DNA from 3 places in the Noviherbaspirillum album genome. Region 1 is predicted to be linked to each of the others. Evidence: predicted binding sites of a transcription regulator. Region 1 holds the regulator's gene; each other region holds the start of a gene.
What was found. The regulator HrcA, encoded in region 1, represses chaperone genes, less so after heat shock. The targets are predictions, from matches to a motif close to TTAGCACTCNNNNNNNNNGAGTGCTAA.
Positions count from the first base shown of each region.

Region 2: the regulator HrcA is predicted to act here: its motif matches at 3,760-3,786, upstream of groES (co-chaperone GroES).
Region 3: the regulator HrcA is predicted to act here: its motif matches at 3,383-3,409, upstream of rpoH (RNA polymerase sigma factor RpoH).

Region 1 is NZ_JAWIIV010000010.1:156,341-162,657, reverse strand. Features, by position in the region: gene hemH (ferrochelatase) at 1-244, opposite strand, end outside; gene recN (DNA repair protein RecN) at 323-1,972, opposite strand; gene RY831_RS14135 (NAD kinase) at 2,057-2,974, opposite strand; gene RY831_RS14130 (HAD family hydrolase) at 3,105-3,800, shown strand; gene hrcA (heat-inducible transcriptional repressor HrcA) at 3,952-4,974, shown strand; gene RY831_RS14120 (PilZ domain-containing protein) at 5,018-5,344, opposite strand; gene fur (ferric iron uptake transcriptional regulator) at 5,452-5,883, opposite strand; gene RY831_RS14110 (outer membrane protein assembly factor BamE) at 5,976-6,317, shown strand, end outside.
Region 2 is NZ_JAWIIV010000003.1:236,163-242,479, forward strand. Features, by position in the region: gene ylqF (ribosome biogenesis GTPase YlqF) at 1-698, shown strand, start outside; gene RY831_RS05980 (enoyl-CoA hydratase) at 685-1,488, shown strand; gene groL (chaperonin GroEL) at 1,651-3,306, opposite strand; gene groES (co-chaperone GroES) at 3,357-3,647, opposite strand; gene RY831_RS05995 (organic hydroperoxide resistance protein) at 4,209-4,628, opposite strand; gene RY831_RS06000 (MarR family winged helix-turn-helix transcriptional regulator) at 4,822-5,295, opposite strand; gene dacB (D-alanyl-D-alanine carboxypeptidase/D-alanyl-D-alanine endopeptidase) at 5,353-6,317, shown strand, end outside.
Region 3 is NZ_JAWIIV010000005.1:79,167-85,483, reverse strand. Features, by position in the region: gene RY831_RS08075 (M16 family metallopeptidase) at 1-224, opposite strand, end outside; gene ftsY (signal recognition particle-docking protein FtsY) at 387-1,601, shown strand; gene RY831_RS08065 (cell division ATP-binding protein FtsE) at 1,598-2,311, shown strand; gene RY831_RS08060 (cell division protein FtsX) at 2,308-3,231, shown strand; gene rpoH (RNA polymerase sigma factor RpoH) at 3,472-4,371, shown strand; gene RY831_RS08050 (SCO family protein) at 4,540-5,169, opposite strand; gene cyoE (heme o synthase) at 5,173-6,057, opposite strand; gene RY831_RS08040 (COX15/CtaA family protein) at 6,065-6,317, opposite strand, start outside.

The sequences.
Region 1 (6,317 bases):
TGGTCCAGATCGACGCGTATTTTTCCGCCGACTTCGCCGAGCGCAGCGGAAGAATGATGCCATTCAGAATGCACCACCAGACCGCGCGCGGTATCTCCACCACGCGCGGATCCCACAGAAATTCCTTCAGGTAGCGGCGCACCGCCGGTGCCGTCGGCGACTGCGGCGTACCTAGATTGACCAGCAGAACGGCGGTCTTCGGGATGGCGCCATGGGTATAAGAAGGTTCCTTGTCGGGGCGCATTGGGTGTCGGTTGTCCTCGGATGTTGGCCGGGTGGCGGCGGATGCAGGTTGTCGAAGCGAGCGGTCTGGTCAGGAAACTCAGGAAGCAAGCAGTTCGCGCGCATGCTTGCGGGTGGTCGCGGTGATTTCGATGCCGCCGAGCATGCGCGCGATTTCCTCGATGCGGGCCTTGGCGTCGAGGAAATCGATGCGTGACATCGTTCGCCCTTCGCTGCTGCGCTTGCTGACCTGGAAATGCTGGTTTGCCTGGCTGGCGACTTGCGGCAGGTGAGTCACGCACAGCACCTGGCTGTCGCGCCCGAGGCGCTTGAGCAGGCGCCCCACCACTTCGGCGACGCCGCCACCGATGCCGCTGTCGACCTCGTCGAAAATAAGGGTCGGCGTTGCAGTGGCGCTCGAGGTGATGACGGAAATCGCCAGCGAGATGCGCGCGAGTTCGCCGCCGGAAGCGACCTTAGCCAGCGGCCGTGCCGAGGTGCCGGCATGGGCGGCCACCATGAATTCCACCTGTTCGACGCCGTAGCTCGCCGGCTCGCATGAACGCAGGGCGACTTCGAAGCGCCCGCCCGTCATGCTGAGATCCTGCATGGCGGCGGTCACTGCATCGCCGAGCGCGCTGGCTGCCTTGGCACGGGCCTTGGACAGCTTGGCGGCGACCTCCAGGTAGGCGGCCTTGAGTTTTTCCTCCTGCGCGCGCATGGCATCGAGATCGGTGACGCTGGCGAGCTGCCTGAGCTGCGCCGACAGGCTTTCGTATTCCTGAGGCAGGTCTTCCGGCGCCACGCGGAACTTGCGGGCGGTGGAATGGATCGCGTCCAGGCGCGACTCCACGAGATGCAGCCGCTCGGGGTCGAGCTCGACGCGGCCGAGATAATCATTGAGGCCGTACACCGCCTCCTGCAGCTGGATGCGCGCCGGTTCCAGCGCATCCACCACCGGCCTGAGCGCGGCATCGATGTCGGCCAGGCGGGACAGCTTCAGCGTCAGCGCCGACAGCTGCGACAGGATGGGGCTGCTCTCGGATTCGGAGATCGCGTTGAGCGCTTCCTGCGCGCCTTCGATCAGGCTGGCCGCATGCGACAGCCGGCTGTGTTCGGTGCTGATGTCGCCCCATTCGCCGGGCTTGACGGCCAGCTTCTGCAGCTCGTTGACCTGCCATTCCAGCCGTTCGCGTTCGAGCAGCACGCTCTTGGCGTTGGCCTCGAATTCCTCGCGCTGCTTGGCCAGCGCGCGCCAGGTCTTGTAGGCCGCGGCCACGGCGCGCGCGTCGTCGAGCAGGCCGGCCTGGCTGTCGAGCAGCACGCGCTGCGCATCGGTCTTGAGCAGCGACTGGTGCGCATGCTGGCCATGGATGTCGACCAGCATCTCGCCGAGTTCGCGCAGCTGCGACGCGGTGGCCGAGATGCCGTTGATGAAGGCCTTGGAGCGGCCCGCATTGTCGATCACCCGGCGCAGCAGCACGCCGCCGTCCTCGTTGCTGAATTCATGCTCGGCAAGCCAGGTGTCGGCGGCGGCGCCGGTGCTGAATTCGGCGGTGATATCGGTTTTTGCCGCACCTTCGCGGACCACGCTGGCATCGCCCCGTCCGCCGAGTGCCAGCGCCAGCGCGTCGATCAGGATGGATTTACCGGCGCCGGTTTCGCCGGTGAAGACGGTGAAACCCGGGGCAAATTCCAGTTCTATCGAATCGACAATAACAAAATCGCGTATGGAAAGTGTGCGAAGCATAACCCGTTCAAATTGAATAACAACGGCGAATCGACAAGAGCCCGCCGGTATCTTTCCGATGCCTGGCCGACTCTGGGACAGCCGCTATTTTAACTTGCCCGTCACGGATGGATATTCGTTCCAGTGCAGCTTCTCGCGCAAGGTGTCGTAATAGCTCCAACCTTGCGGATGCAGGAAGGTAATGGTGTAGGCGGACCGGCGGATCACGATGCGGTCGTGGTGCTGCAGGCTGGCCAGCGACTGCATGTCGAAATTGGCGCTGATGTCGCGTCCTCCCATGATTTCGATCTCGATGGTGCTCGAATCGGGCACGATGATGGGACGGTTCGACAACGCATGCGGCGCGATCGGCACCAGCGCCAGGCCCGACAGGCTGGGATGCAGGAGGGGGCCGCCGGCGGACAGGGCATAGGCGGTCGAGCCGGTCGGCGTCGCGACGATCAGGCCGTCCGAGCGCTGGTTGTACATGAACCGGCCATCGACTTCGACCTTGAGTTCGGCCATGCCGGTGGTGGCGCCGCGCGCGACGACGACATCATTGAATGCGAGTGCATGGAAAATCTGTTGTCCGTCGCGCAAGACGGAACCTTCGAGCAGCGTGCGTTGCTCGGATTCAAGATTGCCGTTCAACATTTCCGCGAGCACGTTGAACATGCTCTCCTGCGGAATGTCAGTCATGAAACCGAGGCGTCCCTGGTTGATGCCGACCAGCGGAACGCCGAAACGCGCCAGCTGCCGGGCGATGCCCAGCATGGTGCCGTCGCCGCCGACGACGATGGCGACGTCGGCATGCTGTCCGATTTCCTCCGGTGTCATCTTGGTCAGGCCGGGCAGCGCAACATTATTGGCCGTTTCCGACTCAAAGACGATTGCATGCCCGCGCTTGACCAGGAACGAGGCAAGGTCCGACAGGGATTGCTCGATACCGGCGGCCATGTACTTGCCGATGACGGCGATCGTCTTGAATGCGGGTGGAGAGGAAAGTGGCGTGGCGGGCAACATGCTGCAGATTAGACCATAATTTCGCTGTGCCATGCAGGTGCGCTGTCAGTCGCAACGTCCGTCGCTCCTACAGTTGGTCCTTCGGCCGCTCCGTGCGGCACGCCGTTGAAAACCCGTTTCCGGAAATCCTATGTCAGTGATAAAAGCGGTTCTGTTCGACCTTGACGATACCTTGTGGCCGATTGTCCCCGTCATCAGGCGCGCCGAAAATATTCTGTTTGAATGGCTCCGGCAGAATGTGCCCGGCGTGGCCAGCCGCATATCGATCGACGGCATGCGCGCGCGGCGCCAGGCATTGATGGACACCGATCCGGTCTATCAGATCGACCTGCGCGCATTGCGGCATGTGGTGCTGCTGGAGGCCTTCAACGAAGCCGGCGAGGATGTGCGCCTGGTGGAAGAAGCCATGGAGGTGTTCTCCCGCGCCAGGAATGAAGTGACCCTGTTCCCGGATGTCGTCCCAGCGCTCGGCCGGATGCGGCCCAAGCTGGCGCTGGCCTCGGTGTCGAACGGCGTCGCGGACCTGGAAGCCATCGGCATTGCGCATCTGTTTGACGCCTCGATCGCGGCCTACAGCTTCGGCCGGGCAAAACCTGACGCCGCGATATTTCATGCCGCATGCGACGCCTTGAAAATCAGGCCGGCCGAGGCCATCTATGTCGGAGACGATCCCTTGCTCGATGTCGTCGGCGCCCAGAAGGCGGGGTTGCGCGCGGTATGGATGAACCGGCATGAGCTGGGACCGTCCCGCACGCTGCCCGAACATGTCAGGCCGGACGCGATTTGCGGCGACCTGATCGAACTGGAACGCTGGATCGGTCATTGAAAACGACGGATGGCGGCCCCGGCGGTGCGGGCTCCCGACTGTTCTCGACTGTATCTGCAATGCGATAAAACTCTGATAACTATCAACTTTTTCTGACCACAAGCAGCAACAGACGGTGGCACGCGGCGTGTGGCATCGTTAGAATACCCCTATGCAACTCGATACTCGCGCACAAACTTTGCTTAAGGCCCTCGTGGAACGCTACATCGCCGATGGTCAGCCGGTGGGTTCCCGTGCGCTTTCCAAGATCTCCGGCCTGGAGCTGTCGCCGGCCACCATTCGCAACATCATGGCGGACCTGGAAGAGATGGGATTTGTTGCAAGTCCGCACACCTCGGCCGGCCGCGTTCCGACTCCGCGCGGCTACCGCATGTTCGTCGACACGCTGCTGACCGTGCAGGTGATCGACGAAACCACCGTGGAGTCCAAGCTGCAGCCCCGGCTGCAAACCAAGTCGCCGCAGAAGATCATTTCCAATGCCGCCCAGGTGCTGTCGTCGCTGTCGCAGTTCGCCGGCGTGGTGCTGACGCCGCGGCACGAGTCGGTATTCCAGCAGATCGAATTCCTGCGCCTGTCGGAAAAACGCATCCTGCTGGTGATCGTCGCACCCAACGGCGACGTGCAGAATCGCCTGCTCCTGACCGACGCCGACTATTCGCCGTCGCAGCTGGTGCAGGCGGCCAATTACATCAACCAGCATTTTGCCGGCCACAGTTTCGATGAAGTACGCGCCCGGCTGCACGGCGAGCTGAAGAAATTGCGCGACGACATGACCAACCTGATGCAGGCGGCGGTCGAAGCCGGCAGCGATGCCATGGCGGAAAGCGCGGAAGAAGTCGTGATTTCCGGTGAACGCAATCTGCTCAGCGTCACCGACCTCGCGTCCAACATGACGTCCCTGCGCAAGCTGTTCGACCTGTTCGAGCAGAAAACCAGCCTGATGCAGCTGCTCGATGTGTCGAGCAAGGCGACCGGGGTGCAGATTTTCATTGGCGGGGATTCGCAATTGCTGCCGGTCGACGATATGAGCGTGGTGACCGCGCCCTATGAAGTCAACGGCAAGATCGTCGGCACGCTGGGCGTGATCGGACCGACGCGGATGGCTTACGAACGGGTGATACCGATCGTGGACATCACCGCGAAACTGCTCTCGAACGCCCTGAGCCATACCTGACCCCTGCCCCCTGACCGGCTGCGCCTCTCCTGCACGGGAAGCGTCATCCCATCATCAGCTGGGCGACGGTCTTGCTGTTGGCGGCATCGATGTTGGTGAACTGAAAGCCGATGCGAAAGCCGTCGGCTCCGGCAAGAATGCTGTACACCACCTTGCCCTGTCCCATCACTCTCACCATTTTCCCATTGAGCGGCGCCTCGAAGCCGACCGTGCATTCCTGTCCCACCCGCAACTGTTCACTCACCAGCATGCTCAGCCCTCCGAGGGAAATGTCGAGCGTGCGGCAGCGCACCGGGTTATTGCCGGGCACGACAATGATTGCCTGGCAACGCATGACCTTGCGGGGAAAGCTTCTCGGTTCAGGTTTCATGCGGAATTGGGCTGTATGCCAGGGCCGGGAGTTGGACTCGCCCTGGCAGTGTCATGGAATGCCTTGCGGCACAGTTCAGGTTGGCGATCAAGGCGGAGCCGGAAGAACTATCTCGAGCGATGCGGGCAATCGGTCTTGGTGCAGTGGGCGTACAGGGCAAGCGCATGTTCGGAAATGGAAAAACCGCGCTCCTTGGCAATGCTCTGCTGGCGCTTTTCGATTTCTTCATCGAAGAACTCCTCAACGCGGCCGCAGTCGAGGCAGACCAGGTGATCATGGTGTGAGCCTTCATTGAGCTCGAATACCGCCTTGCCGGTTTCGAAATGATTGCGATGCAGCAGGCCTGCCTGTTCGAATTGCGTCAGGACACGATAGACCGTTGCCAAACCGACATCCATATTTTCGGTCAGCAGGATTTTATAGACATCTTCCGCACTCAGATGGCGCACCGCGCTATTCTGGAAAATATCGAGGATCTTCAGGCGCGGCAGGGTCGCTTTCAGGCCGCTTGCCTTTAACTCGGAGGGATTGCTGGGCATGTTGTTGATCGGAATCGGATTATCTGCTTTATCATATAGCGTTTTGGGCCAATTGCCCAATGACCCAATTGCTCAACGAATTGAGATCCACTATGCGACCGTTGTTTTCTTCCATTGATCGTACACCAGTTACCGTCCGTATGGTGTGCCTGGCCATCGCCGCTTGCCTGGCCGGATGCGCGTCCAAGAATCCGCTGATCGACGAACCCGCAAGCGTTTCCGCTCCTGCAGCCAAACCGGCCCAGGCCGATACCGCGAACGCAGGCACGGCCGCAACCACAACTGCGCAGGCAAGATCCGAGGCATCGTCTGCTTCGGCTCCCGCAGCAAGCGGCGTCACAACCACCGGCCCGACCGGCATCCAGCGTTTCCTCGGCATCATTTCGCCATACAAGATTGATATCCAGCAGGGCAATTTCATTTCCCGCGAAATG
Region 2 (6,317 bases), on a different contig from region 1:
TCGAATACTACAGCGCGCAGAAAGACGTCCATGCCGTGGCGCTCAGCTGCAAGAAGCCGGCCGACGTCGCCAAGGTGCCCGGCCTTGCGCTCAAGATCGCGCCGCATCGCGGCACCGCGCTCAAACCGCTGCGCATGATGATCATGGGTATTCCCAACGTCGGCAAGTCGACGCTGATGAATGCCCTGCTGAAGAAGCGGGTGGCCAAGGTCGGCGATGAACCGGCGGTGACCAAGGCGCAGCAGAGGCTGTATCTCGGCAATAACATGGTGCTGATCGATACGCCCGGCATGCTGTGGCCGAAGATCATGCATCCCTCCGACGGCCTCATGCTGGCCGCCAGCCATGCGGTCGGCACCAATGCCGTCATCGAGGAAGAGGTTGCAACCTTCCTTGCCGATCAGCTGCTGGTTCATTATCCGCAATTGCTGTCGGCACGCTACGGATTCTCCACGGAGGGCATCGACGGCGTGAGCGTCATCGAGGGCATCGCCAAACGCCGCGCATACCGCTTGAAAGGCGGCGATCTCGATTTCGAAAAGGCGGCGCACACGCTGCTGATCGATTACCGCAGCGGGGCGCTGGGCCGCATCAGCCTGGAGACGCCGCAGAGCCGCACGCACCTGCTGGCCACCTATAACCCGCCGCCTTCACTGGGCGAACGGCAGGCGCCGGATGTGGAGGATGATGATGACTGAAGCCAATGCGCCCCATGTGCTGCGGGAGCTGAGGGGCGGGGTGCTGACGCTGACGCTCAACCGCGCCGAGAAATTCAATCCCTTGTCGGAAGAGATGCTGGCTGCGCTGCAGACCGCGCTGGACCAGGCGGAAGCGGATGCCGGCGTGCGCGTCGTCGTGCTGGCGGCGGCGGGCAAGGCATTCTGCGCCGGGCACGACCTCAAGCAGATGCGCGCCTCGCCGTCGGAAGACTATTACAGGAAGCTGTTCAACCAGTGCTCGAAGCTGATGCTGACCATACAGCAGATGCCGCAGCCTGTGATCGCACGCGTCCAAGGACTTGCCACGGCGGCAGGCTGCCAGCTGGTGTCGATGTGCGACCTGGCCGTGGCATCGACCGATGCCATGTTCGCGGTTTCGGGTGTGAACTATGGCCTGTTCTGTTCGACGCCAGCCGTTGGGCTGAGCCGAAACATCCCGCGCAAGCAGGCAATGGAAATGCTGTTGACCGGCGAATTCATCGATGCCGAAACGGCACGCGAACGCGGCCTGGTGAACCGTGTCGCCACCCCGGATGAAATCGATGCCGAGATCGCAAAGCTGACTGCGAGCATCCTCGCCAAGCCCGCCGCGGCCATCGCGATAGGCAAGCAGCTGTTCTACAAGCAGCTGGAAACGGGTATCGGCGCGGCCTATCAGCTGGCCGGGCAGACCATGGCCTGCAACATGATGGATGAGGCGGCGCTCGAAGGCGTGCAGGCTTTCATCGAGAAGCGCGCGCCTGCCTGGAAGGCGCAAGGCGAAGAGTAGGGCAGTCAGGCGGCGCCGCCGCGCCTTCCGCCAAGCCGGGATGCCGGGATGCCGGGATAAATCCGGCGACAAATTAAATCCAACAACAAATGAAAAAGCCCGCAGGACTAGAATCCTGCGGGCTTTTTTTCAGCGAAGCGATGAAGCGCTTCGGACCGGCAATTACATCATGCCGTCCATGCCGCCCATACCGCCCATGCCACCCATGCCGCCCATGCCGCCGCCAGCAGCCGGCTTGTCCTCGACCAGCTCGGACACTGTGCAATCGGTGGTCAGCATCAGGCTGGCGATCGACGCTGCGTTCTGCAGGGCAGAGCGAGTCACCTTGGCCGGATCCAGCACGCCCATTTCGACCATGTCGCCGTAGGTGCCGTTGGCAGCGTTGTAGCCGAAGTTGCCTGTGCCTTCCATGACCTTGTTGACGACGACGGATGCTTCTTCACCGGCGTTGGTCACGATCATGCGCAGCGGCTCTTCCATGGCGCGCAGAACGATCTTGATGCCTGCGTCCTGGTCGGGGTTGTCGCCTTTCAGGTCCTTGATGTTGGCGCGAGCGCGCAGCAGGGCAACGCCGCCGCCAGGAACGATGCCTTCTTCAACGGCGGCACGGGTTGCGTGCAGCGCGTCTTCGACACGTGCCTTCTTCTCTTTCATTTCGACTTCGGTTGCAGCACCAACCTTGATCACTGCAACGCCGCCTGCCAGCTTGGCAACGCGCTCCTGCAGCTTCTCGCGGTCGTAGTCGGAAGTCGCTTCTTCGATCTGGACACGGATCTGCTTGACGCGTGCTTCGATCGAGGATGCCTGGCCGGCGCCGTCGATGAGGGTAGTGTTTTCCTTGCCGATTTCGACGCGCTTTGCCTGGCCGAGATCGTTCAGTGTTGCTTTTTCCAGGGTCAGGCCGACTTCTTCAGCGATGACCTGGCCGCCTGTCAGGATGGCGATGTCTTCCAGCATGGCCTTGCGGCGGTCGCCGAAGCCCGGAGCCTTGACTGCGCATGTCTTCAGGATGCCGCGGATGTTGTTGACAACCAGGGTTGCCAGCGCTTCGCCTTCGATGTCTTCAGCGATGATCAGCAGCGGACGGCCGGCTTTGGCCACTTGTTCCAGGATCGGCAGCAGGTCGCGGATGTTCGAGATTTTCTTGTCGAACAGCAGGACGAACGGATTCTCCAGAACGGCAACTTGCTTTTCCGGGTTGTTGATGAAGTACGGGGACAGGTAGCCGCGGTCGAACTGCATGCCTTCGACGATGTCGAGTTCGTCGTTCAGCGACTTGCCGTCTTCGACGGTGATCACGCCTTCCTTGCCGACTTTTTCCATCGCTTCAGCGATGCGGTCGCCGATGGATGCGTCGGAGTTGGCGGAAATGGCGCCGACCTGGGCGATTTCCTTGGATGTGGTGCAGGGACGGGCGACGGTCTTAAGCTGCTCGACAGTAGCAGTGACTGCCTTGTCGATGCCGCGCTTCAGATCCATCGGGTTCATGCCGGCGGCAACATACTTCATGCCTTCGCGGACGATAGCCTGAGCCAGAACGGTTGCGGTCGTTGTACCGTCACCGGCGTTGTCGGATGTCTTGGAAGCGACTTCCTTGACCATCTGCGCGCCCATGTTCATGAGCTTGTCTTTGAGTTCGATCTCTTTGGCGACCGAAACACCGTCCTTGGTGACGGTCGGGGCGCCGAAGGAGCGCTCCAGGACTACGTTGCGGCCTTTCGGGCCGAGGGTGACTTTAACGGCGTTGGCGAGAATGTTGACGCCTTCGACCATCTTGGCACGGGCGGCATCGCCGAAAACTACGTCTTTAGCTGCCATGTTCGATACTCCTTAATTTATTCGTTTGTAGGGTCTAGAAAGACTGGCAATTACTTCTGAACGACTGCCATGATGTCTTCTTCGCGCATCACCAGCAGTTCCTCGCCTTCGACCTTGACGGTCTGGCCGGAGTACTTGCCGAACAGCACGATGTCGCCGACTTTCACTTCCAGCGCGCGAACTTTGCCATCTTCGAGGATCTTGCCGTTGCCGACTGCGAGGATTTTGCCCTGATCCGGCTTCTCGGCGGCTGCATCCGGAAGAACGATGCCGGACGCAGTTTTGGTTTCCTGGTCGAGGCGCTTGACGATGACGCGATCGTGCAATGGACGAAGGTTCATACAAACTCCTTAAAATCAATAAGTTATAGTTTTTTGCGGCAATCTTGCTGCAAATCGTATTTGACCGTGCAGCGCCGCTACATGGAAAAATTCTGTTGGTCAGGAGGAATTGTTAGCACTCTCCCCTAACGAGTGCTAAGTATATGGGCGACATTTTGATTTTTCAAGAGTGCTTATTTGCTCATTGCATGATTGCCGGACAATAAGCGCAGCAATTGGAGGCGCAAAAAAGAAGAATTCCCGGAGTTTTGTGCCTGATTGTTCGCATGACCCTGCGAAAGCTTGGCAGGCCGCCTCACCGCAATGACAAGCTGTTATTCGGAATCTGGCTTGCCAGTCCGATTGGGCGCCATTCTAGCGGGCCTCCGGAGCGGAGGCCCGCAGATCCCATTCCCTTTGATTTACATCTAAAGAGCGGTGCTGCAAGTTGGTCTGCGCAGCCATTTGGGGGTAAACAAGACAGCGCCGTCATCTGAAACGAAAAAGCCCCCGTCTGTTACGACAGGGGCCAAAAATGGGTTGGGTGCTTGCAGCGCTGAAGTGGCTCAGGCGCTTAGCCTGTTAAGCCAGGCCGACCTTGACGTCAACGTTGCCGCGGGTCGCGTTCGAGTACGGGCAGACTTCATGCGCCTTATTGATCAAGGCCTGTGCGGCCGACTGTTCCATGCCCGGCAGGGATACGCGCAGGGAGACATCAAGGCCGAAGCCGCCGCGGTCGTTCGGGCCGATGCCGACATCGGCAGTGACGGAAGCGTCGGCAGGCAGTGTGGTCTTGGTAGCCATGGAAACGAATTTGAGCGCCGACAGGAAACAGGCGCTATAGCCTGCGGCAAACAGTTGTTCCGGATTGGTGCCGTCGCCGCCGGCGCCGCCCAGTTCCTTGGGTGTGCTGAGTTTGGCCTCAAGCTTGTTGTCACTGGTGACGGCGCGGCCGTCGCGGCCGCCGGTGGATGTGGCTTGTGCGGTGTACAGGATCTGCATGGACTTCTCCTCGTTAAGTTGGAAAGCAAGAAAGCAAGAATGCAACAACAGGAAGCGGGTCGGCTTCGGTTCGGGTGTCAGCGCTATAAATATAGCACTCAATTAAATTGCGTGCAATCTAATTTGCCTGGTTAAGGGAATATGCGGTTTTCCTCCCGTTGTGTCGTCGTGCCCGGAATTTGCCCTGTTTTTCCTACTCGTCGCCGGTTCTCGTCAGTTCCTCGCGCACCGATGAGAGCTGGCTTCGCAGGTTTTCCAGAGTTTGCAGCGTCTGGCCGCTGGCACACAGGATCTGGTGAGGAATCGACTGCGCCTTTTTCTTCAGGGCGCGGCCTTCTTTGGTAAGGGTGATGCGAACCTGCCGCTCATCCGTTTCATCCCGCGTACGCTCGATCAAGGCGGAAGCCTCCAGCCGCTTCAGCAAGGGTGTGAGCGTGCCCGAATCGAGAAATAGTTTTTCGCCAATGCTTTTTACCAAGACGTCATCTTGTTGCCACAGCACCAGCATCACAAGGTATTGGGGATAAGTAAGGCCGAGCTTGTCGAGAAAGGGCTTATAGGTCTTTGTCATTGCCAACGACGTGGAATACAGGGCGAAACAGAACTGGTTGTCCAGCGCCAGTGGATCGAGAGGCGGCGTGCGCGGCGTGTTGGCGGATTTCGACATGGTATGCGGGAGCGGCGTGGGATAATCGATTGCGTATGATTTATTCCTTGTCATCCTATGCCAATTCAACGAAGTCTCCAAGCCGCTTGTCTGTTATTTGCCTTTGCGTTCGCTGCGGCTGCTTTCGCGCAACAACTTCCAGTTACCGTTAGCGACGCGCTGCAACGCGCCGAGATTCCGGTGGAAGCCGCCGGCATCTACGTGCAGGAGGTCGGCAACCAGTCCCCCATGCTCGCGGTAAATCCATTGCAGCCATTCAATCCGGCCTCCACCATGAAGCTCGTGACCAGCAATGCGGCGCTGGAAATCCTCGGGCCGACATTTACCTGGAAGACCAGGGCGTTTGCCCTAGGCAAGCTGCGTGGCGACGTTCTCTACGGCGATCTGTACATCAAGGGCGGCGGCGATCCCAAGCTGATCCTGGAAAACTTCTGGCTTTTCCTGCGGCGCATCCGCTCGAAAGGCATCCGCGAAATCCGCGGCAACCTGATCCTGGACCGGAGCGTATTTGAAAACGCGCCTTACGATCCGGCGCAGTTCGACGGCGATCCATTGAAAACCTACAATGTCGGTCCCGATGCGCTGCTGCTCAATTACAAGGCACTGGGATTCCGCTTCACGCCGGATGCCGCCGGTCGTTCGGTGCAGGTGGCGAGCGATCCGCCGATGGCCGCTTTCCCGGTCATGCCGCCCCGGCTGACGGCGGGAGAGTGCATCGACTGGCGTGCCCGCACGCAGCCGGCGATCGATGCTTACGGCGCCCGTTTTGCCGGAAGCTATCCAGCGGCCTGCGGCGAGCGGACATGGTATGTGCATCCCTACCAGATGTCGCATACGCAGTATTTCGGCCTGGTGTTTCGCCGGCTATGGGCCGAGACCGGCGGCACGCTGAAGGGAGAGGTGCGCGATGGCGTGGTGCCCGACAACGCTGCTCCCGTGGCGGAATGGGACTCGGCGCCGCTGGCGGAAATCATCCGCGATATCAACAAGTACAGCAACAATGTCATGGCACGGCAGCTGCT
Region 3 (6,317 bases), on a different contig from region 1:
AGCGCATGCGCCAGGCCGGTGGTGCCGTTCTGCTCGTCCATCGATCCGGCCTTGTACCAGATCATGTGAGCCACGGTAGGCGCCCGGCGGTCTTCCCTGACGATGATTTTCATGCCGTTGTTCAGCATGAACTCCTGTGCAGTCCTGGTCTCTGCGGCAACTGCGGAACCCTGGAAGCAGCAGAGGGCCCACGCCGCCAGCATTGAGGCGATCCGGAATTTCATATTGTGTGCTCTGATAAAATACGGAATTGTTTGATGCTGCGACACGCATTCTGTTGCATTTGCGGCGTCGCGCATAAAGATGTGGTTCCGATTGTATCTTCTTTCGGCGACGCGGCTCTCCGCATGCCGGCCGCCCATCCTTCCCAGTGCTTCCCTTTGCCGATGTTTAGTTTCTTCAAGAAAAAATCGAAAGACAATCCCGCTCCTCAGGATGCAGCGCCCCAGGAGGACGCGAAGGAGCTGCCCGCACTGACCGGCACCGAGACTGATATCAACGCCGAGGCCAAGTCGCAGGACGCGGGCGAGACGGAGCAGAAATCCTGGTTCGGCCTGTTCAGGCGCGACGTCGCGCCGCCGGTCGAGCCCTCCGTTGCCGACGCGACACCGGTCGCCGAACCGAGCGTTGCCGGCACGCCGGCCGAAGATGAAGAAGGCGACGAAGGCGAGATCGTCCCCGCACCGGCCGCCGCACCCGGGGAAAAGCAGTCATGGATGCAGCGCCTGAAGGCTGGCCTGTCGAAGACATCGACCAGCCTGACCACGCTGTTCGTCGGCGCCAAGATCGACGACGACCTGTATGAGGAACTCGAATCCGCGCTGCTGATGTCGGATGCCGGCGTTGAAGCCACCCAGTACATCCTCGATGCGCTGAAGAAGAAGGTCAAAAGCGAGAAGCTGACCGATGCCGCGCAGGTCAAGGCCGCGCTGCGCGTCCTGCTGGTCGACCTGCTGACGCCGCTGCAGAAGCCGCTGGTGCTGGGGCGCCATCAGCCGCTGGTGATGATGATCGCCGGCGTCAACGGGGCCGGCAAGACCACCACCATCGGCAAGCTTGCGATGCACCTGCAGTCGCATGGCCAGTCGGTGCTGCTCGCCGCGGGCGACACATTCAGGGCGGCGGCGCGGGAGCAGCTCGCGGTCTGGGGCCAGCGCAACAATGTTTCCGTGATCGCGCAGGAATCCGGCGACCCGGCGGCGGTGTCTTTCGATGCGGTGCAGTCGGCCCGCGCGCGCGGCACCAATATCGTGATGATCGATACCGCTGGCCGCCTGCCGACCCAGCTGCACCTGATGGAAGAATTGAAAAAGGTGCGACGGGTGATCGGCAAGGGCATGGAATCGGCCCCCCATGAAGTGCTGCTGGTGATCGATGGCAACACCGGCCAGAATGCGCTGGCGCAAGTCAAGGCTTTCGATGACGCGCTGACCCTGACCGGGCTGGTCGTGACCAAGCTTGACGGCACCGCCAAGGGCGGAATCCTGGCAGCCATCGCGAAGACGCGCCCGGTTCCGGTGTACTTCATCGGCGTGGGCGAAAAGATCGAGGATCTGCAGCCGTTCAATGCAGAAGAATTCGTCGACGCGCTGCTGACATGATCGAGTTTCGCCAGGTGTCGAAGCAGTATGGTAGCCGTGGCGATAGCGCCGGCGGCAGCGCCGCGCTGTCCGAAGTCAGCCTGTCCATCGAAACAGGGGAACTGGTCTACCTGTCCGGGCCTTCCGGCGCCGGCAAGTCGACCCTGCTGAAAATGATCGCCGCCATGGAGCGCCCCAGCAGCGGCACGATCTCCGTCAACGGCCAGGATATCGGCCGCCTGGGCGCGTCCGGCATTCCTTATCTGCGCCGCAAGCTCGGCTTGATGTTCCAGCCCGCCGATCTCCTGAACGACCGCAGCGTGCTGGCCAATGTCATGCTGCCGCTGCTGGTGACCGGGGCGAGCCGGGCCGACGCCGACAAGCGGGCGCGTGCCGCGCTTGCCAGGGTAGGGCTGGAAGACAAGGCCCCGGCGGCACCTCTTGCGCTGTCCGGCGGCGAGCAGCAGCGCGTGGCGATTGCCCGCGCCATCGTCAACCGTCCGCAGATCATTCTTGCCGACGAGCCGACGGCCAACCTGGACCGCGGCACGGCGGACAAGGTCATGGATGCGCTCAGGGCCTTCCATGAAGCGGGCGTCACCTGCCTGATCGCCACTCATGACGAGTCCATCCTCCAGGGCGCCAGGCGAGTGATACGCCTTGAGAAAGGACGGGTCGTATCCGGCGCAGAACTCAGCATCGGCACCGGCCTCGCGGGAGCCATGTCATGAACTGGATTGCCGAACATGCCGCCGCCTTTACCGATGCCCTGCGCCATGTCGTTTCGTCGACCGGCAGTTTCATCCTTAACGTCCTGGTGGTGGCCATTGCCCTAGCCCTGCCCTTCGCGGGATTGACCCTGCTGGAAAACGTGAGGCCGGTGTCCGAGCAGCTGGCGGTGGAGCCCGAAATCAGCATTTTCATGTCGATGGACACGCCTCGCGAACGCTCGACGGCACTGGCGGCGCAGATCCGCAATGTGGTCCAGGCATCCGAGAGCGCCGGCAGACTGGAATTCATCCCGCGCGAAAGGGCACTGGTCCTGCTCAAGGATAAAACCGGCTTGTCGGACACCATCACCGCGCTCGGCGAAAATCCCCTGCCCGATGCCTATGTATTGAAACTGTCCGGCGTGCAAAATGCTGCCGATGCAACCCGCGTGGAAATGCTTGCCTCAAAGCTCAAGGCGCTGCCCGGCGTCGAATATGTGCAGATCGATTCCGCCTGGGTAAAGCGGCTGGCGGCATTGATGCAGGTATTGCGCCTGGCATTGCTGTTTCTTGCGGTGACGCTCGGCGTGGTGGTGGTTGCCGTAGTGTTCAATACCATCCGCCTGCAAGTCATGACGCAGCGCGAAGAGATTGCCGTCTCCCGCATGTTCGGCGCCACTAATGCCTTCATCTGCCGCCCTTTCTATTATTCGGGCGGCTTGCTGGGACTGCTGGCGGGCGCCGTTGCCCTGTGCGCGGTCGCCCTGGCGCTGGGGCCGCTGAACAATGCGATCACGGAATTTGCAAGACTCTACGCATCGGAATTCCGCCTCGTCCCGCTGGCGCCACTAACGCAACTGGGCCTGCTGTCGCTAAGCGCAGGACTGGGCCTCATCGGCGCCCTGCTTTGCGTTCGCCGGCATCTCGCCAGACTGCCATGAACAAGTTTCCGCGCTTCACATTTTTTGCGCTTTCCCGCTTTTTTCTTTGATACCTCGCAACTTCCCGTCCAGCCTGTGGCCTAAAGTCTCCTTGCTGGATTATTCCATTCTTGCAATAGACTGGTCCTATGAGGAATGTTGAGAACCACGATTAGCACTCTTCATTTGGGAGTGCTAATATGTTGTTCAAACAGCGAATCGCCCGCTTTTGGGCGGTTTCGCGTTAAGGAAGGAGAAACGATGAAAGCATCTGCACAGTCTGCACTGGTTCCGATGAGCAATAACAGCGCGCTTGCGCTGGGCTTTTCCGGCAACCTTGGCAACATCGAGGCTTACATCTCTGCAGTCAACCGCATCCCCATGCTCACGCAAGAGGAAGAATCCCGGTACGCGCGTGAATTCCGCGAGCAAAACGATCTTGGCGCGGCACAGAAGCTGGTGCTGTCGCACCTGCGCCTGGTGGTGTCAATCGCCCGGGGTTACCTGGGTTACGGATTGCCGCATGCCGACCTGATCCAGGAAGGCAATATCGGCCTGATGAAGGCTGTCAAGCGTTTCGATCCGGACCAAGGCGTGCGTCTCGTGTCCTATGCGATGCACTGGATCAAGGCGGAAATGCATGAGTACATCCTGAAAAACTGGCGGCTGGTCAAGGTAGCGACCACGAAGGCGCAGCGCAAGCTGTTCTTCAACCTGCGCAGCCACAAGGAAGGCCTCGATGCGATGACACCGGCACAGGTGGAAGATCTGGCCAAGTCTCTGAACGTCAAGCGCGAGGAAGTAATTGAAATGGAAACCCGCATGTCGGGCCATGATATCGCTCTCGATGCGCCCAGCGACGACGAGGACGACAAGTTCGCGCCGATCGCCTATCTGTCTTCGGAAGCCCAGGAGCCGACACGTGCCCTGGAAGCCCAGCAGTATGACCGCCTGCAAACGGAAGGTCTGGAAACGGCATTGGGCAAGCTGGACCCGCGTTCCCGCCGTATCGTGGAAGCGCGCTGGCTTGCCAACGATGACGGTTCGGGCGCCACGCTGCATGAGCTGGCCGACGAGTTCGGCGTATCGGCCGAGCGCATTCGCCAGATCGAAAGCGCGGCACTGAAGAAGATGAAGGGCACGCTGGCGGCATATGCATGAACATGCCTGAAGCAGGATGGTTGGCCGAGACGGCTTGCCGAACTTGATGCAGCAAACAAAAAGGCGCTCTCCGGAGCGCCTTTTATTTTTTACCGCCTTTTCTTTTACCGCCTTTTCTTTTGCTGCCTTTACTGATGCTTTCTTATTGCGCCCCGATCAGCCGAAGCATCAGGACAGCAATTGTTTCAAGTCATGCACGATGGGCTCGGTGCCTTGTCCGTGACGGATGAACAGCCTGATGCGGCCTTGCGGATCGAACACGTAGCTGCCGGCGGTATGGTCCATCGTATAGCTGCCCGGCTCCTTCCCCGGCACCTTCTGGAAGAACACCTTGAAGTCCTTGGCGACCTTTTCGGTCGCGGCCTTGTCACCGACCAGTCCGATGAAACGCTCATCGAATGCGGGCACATACTTGGAAAGCAGTTCCGGCGTATCGCGCTCCGGGTCGACCGTAACGAAAATGACCTGCACCTTGTCGGCCTGCGGTCCGAGCTGCTTCATCACGTTGGCCATTTCCACCATGGTGGTCGGACAGACATCCGGGCACTGGGTATAGCCGAAGAAGACGACCACCGCCTTGCCCTTGAAATCTGCCAGCGTACGTGTCTTGCCGTTGAAGTCGGGCAGGGAGAAATCCTTGGCGTACTCCAGTCCTGTCACGTCGGTATTCTTGAAGCTCGACTGCACCGGGGACAGCAGCATCTGGCCGCCTTCGCTCTGCCTGTCGCAAGCCGAGAGCAAAAGACCGAGGCTGGCCAGGACAAGTGCTGCGGCACGTTGCGGAATTCGATATCGCATATGTCAGATTTTGAAGTAGTGGTCGACCAGCAGAGCAACAAACAGCAGCGACAGGTAGATGATGGAATAGGCAAAGGTCTTGCGGGCGATCAGATCGGTGTAGTGGCGGTAGATCTGCCATGCATACCAGAGGAAGATGGCGCCCAGCACGACCGCACTCGCGAGATAGATCAGGCCGCTCATCTGCACCGCATACGGCAGCATGGTGGTGGCGACCAGCGCAATCGTGTACAGCCAGATATGGAATTGCGTGAATTTCAAGCCATGGGTCACCGGCAGCATCGGCAGGCCGGATTTCGCATAATCGTCGCGCCGGTACAGGGCCAGTGCCCAGAAATGCGGCGGCGTCCAAACAAAGATGATCAGTACCAGGATCCAGGCCTGCATCGGCACGTCGTTGGCGACCGCCGCCCACCCGAGCGCCGGCGGCATGGCGCCCGACAGCCCGCCGATCACGATATTCTGGGGTGTCGCCGGCTTGAGCAGCATGGTGTAGATCACCGCGTAGCCGACGAAGGTGGCGAAGGTCAGCCACATGGTCAGGGGATTGACGAAATTGAACAGGATCCACATGCCGGCGCCGCCGATCACGCCGGAAAACACCAGCGTCTGCCCTACCGTGATTTCGCCGCGGGCCATCGGACGGCGCGCGGTGCGCGCCATGCGCGAATCGATCTCGCGCTCGACCAGGCAGTTCACCGCGAATGCGGCACCCGCCAGCAGCCAGATGCCGATCGTGGCGGCAACGACGATACGCCAGTCCGGCAGCCCGGGCACGGCCAGGAACATCCCGATGACCGCGCAGAACACGGCGAGTTGGGTGACGCGCGGCTTGGTCAGGGCCCAGTACTGGGCCAGGCGGTTGGTTTGTACGGTCAGGGTAGTCACTTGAGTGTCATGCGGCCGAAAGTTGCGCTGCGCTGCGGCTCGCAGCGGCCTGATGGGGAATCTTAGCCCGATAGTTTAGCATGGTCAGCAGCAGCACAAGGACCGCCGCGCCACCGTTGTGCACCACCGCCAACGCCAGCGGCCACTTCAGGAAAATCGTTGACATGCCGGTAAGGAATTGAAATGCCAAGGCCAGCAGCAGCCACTTTCCCAGGTTGCGCAGGCCTTCCGTGCGCAATGCCTTGTACCCGGCCCAGGCA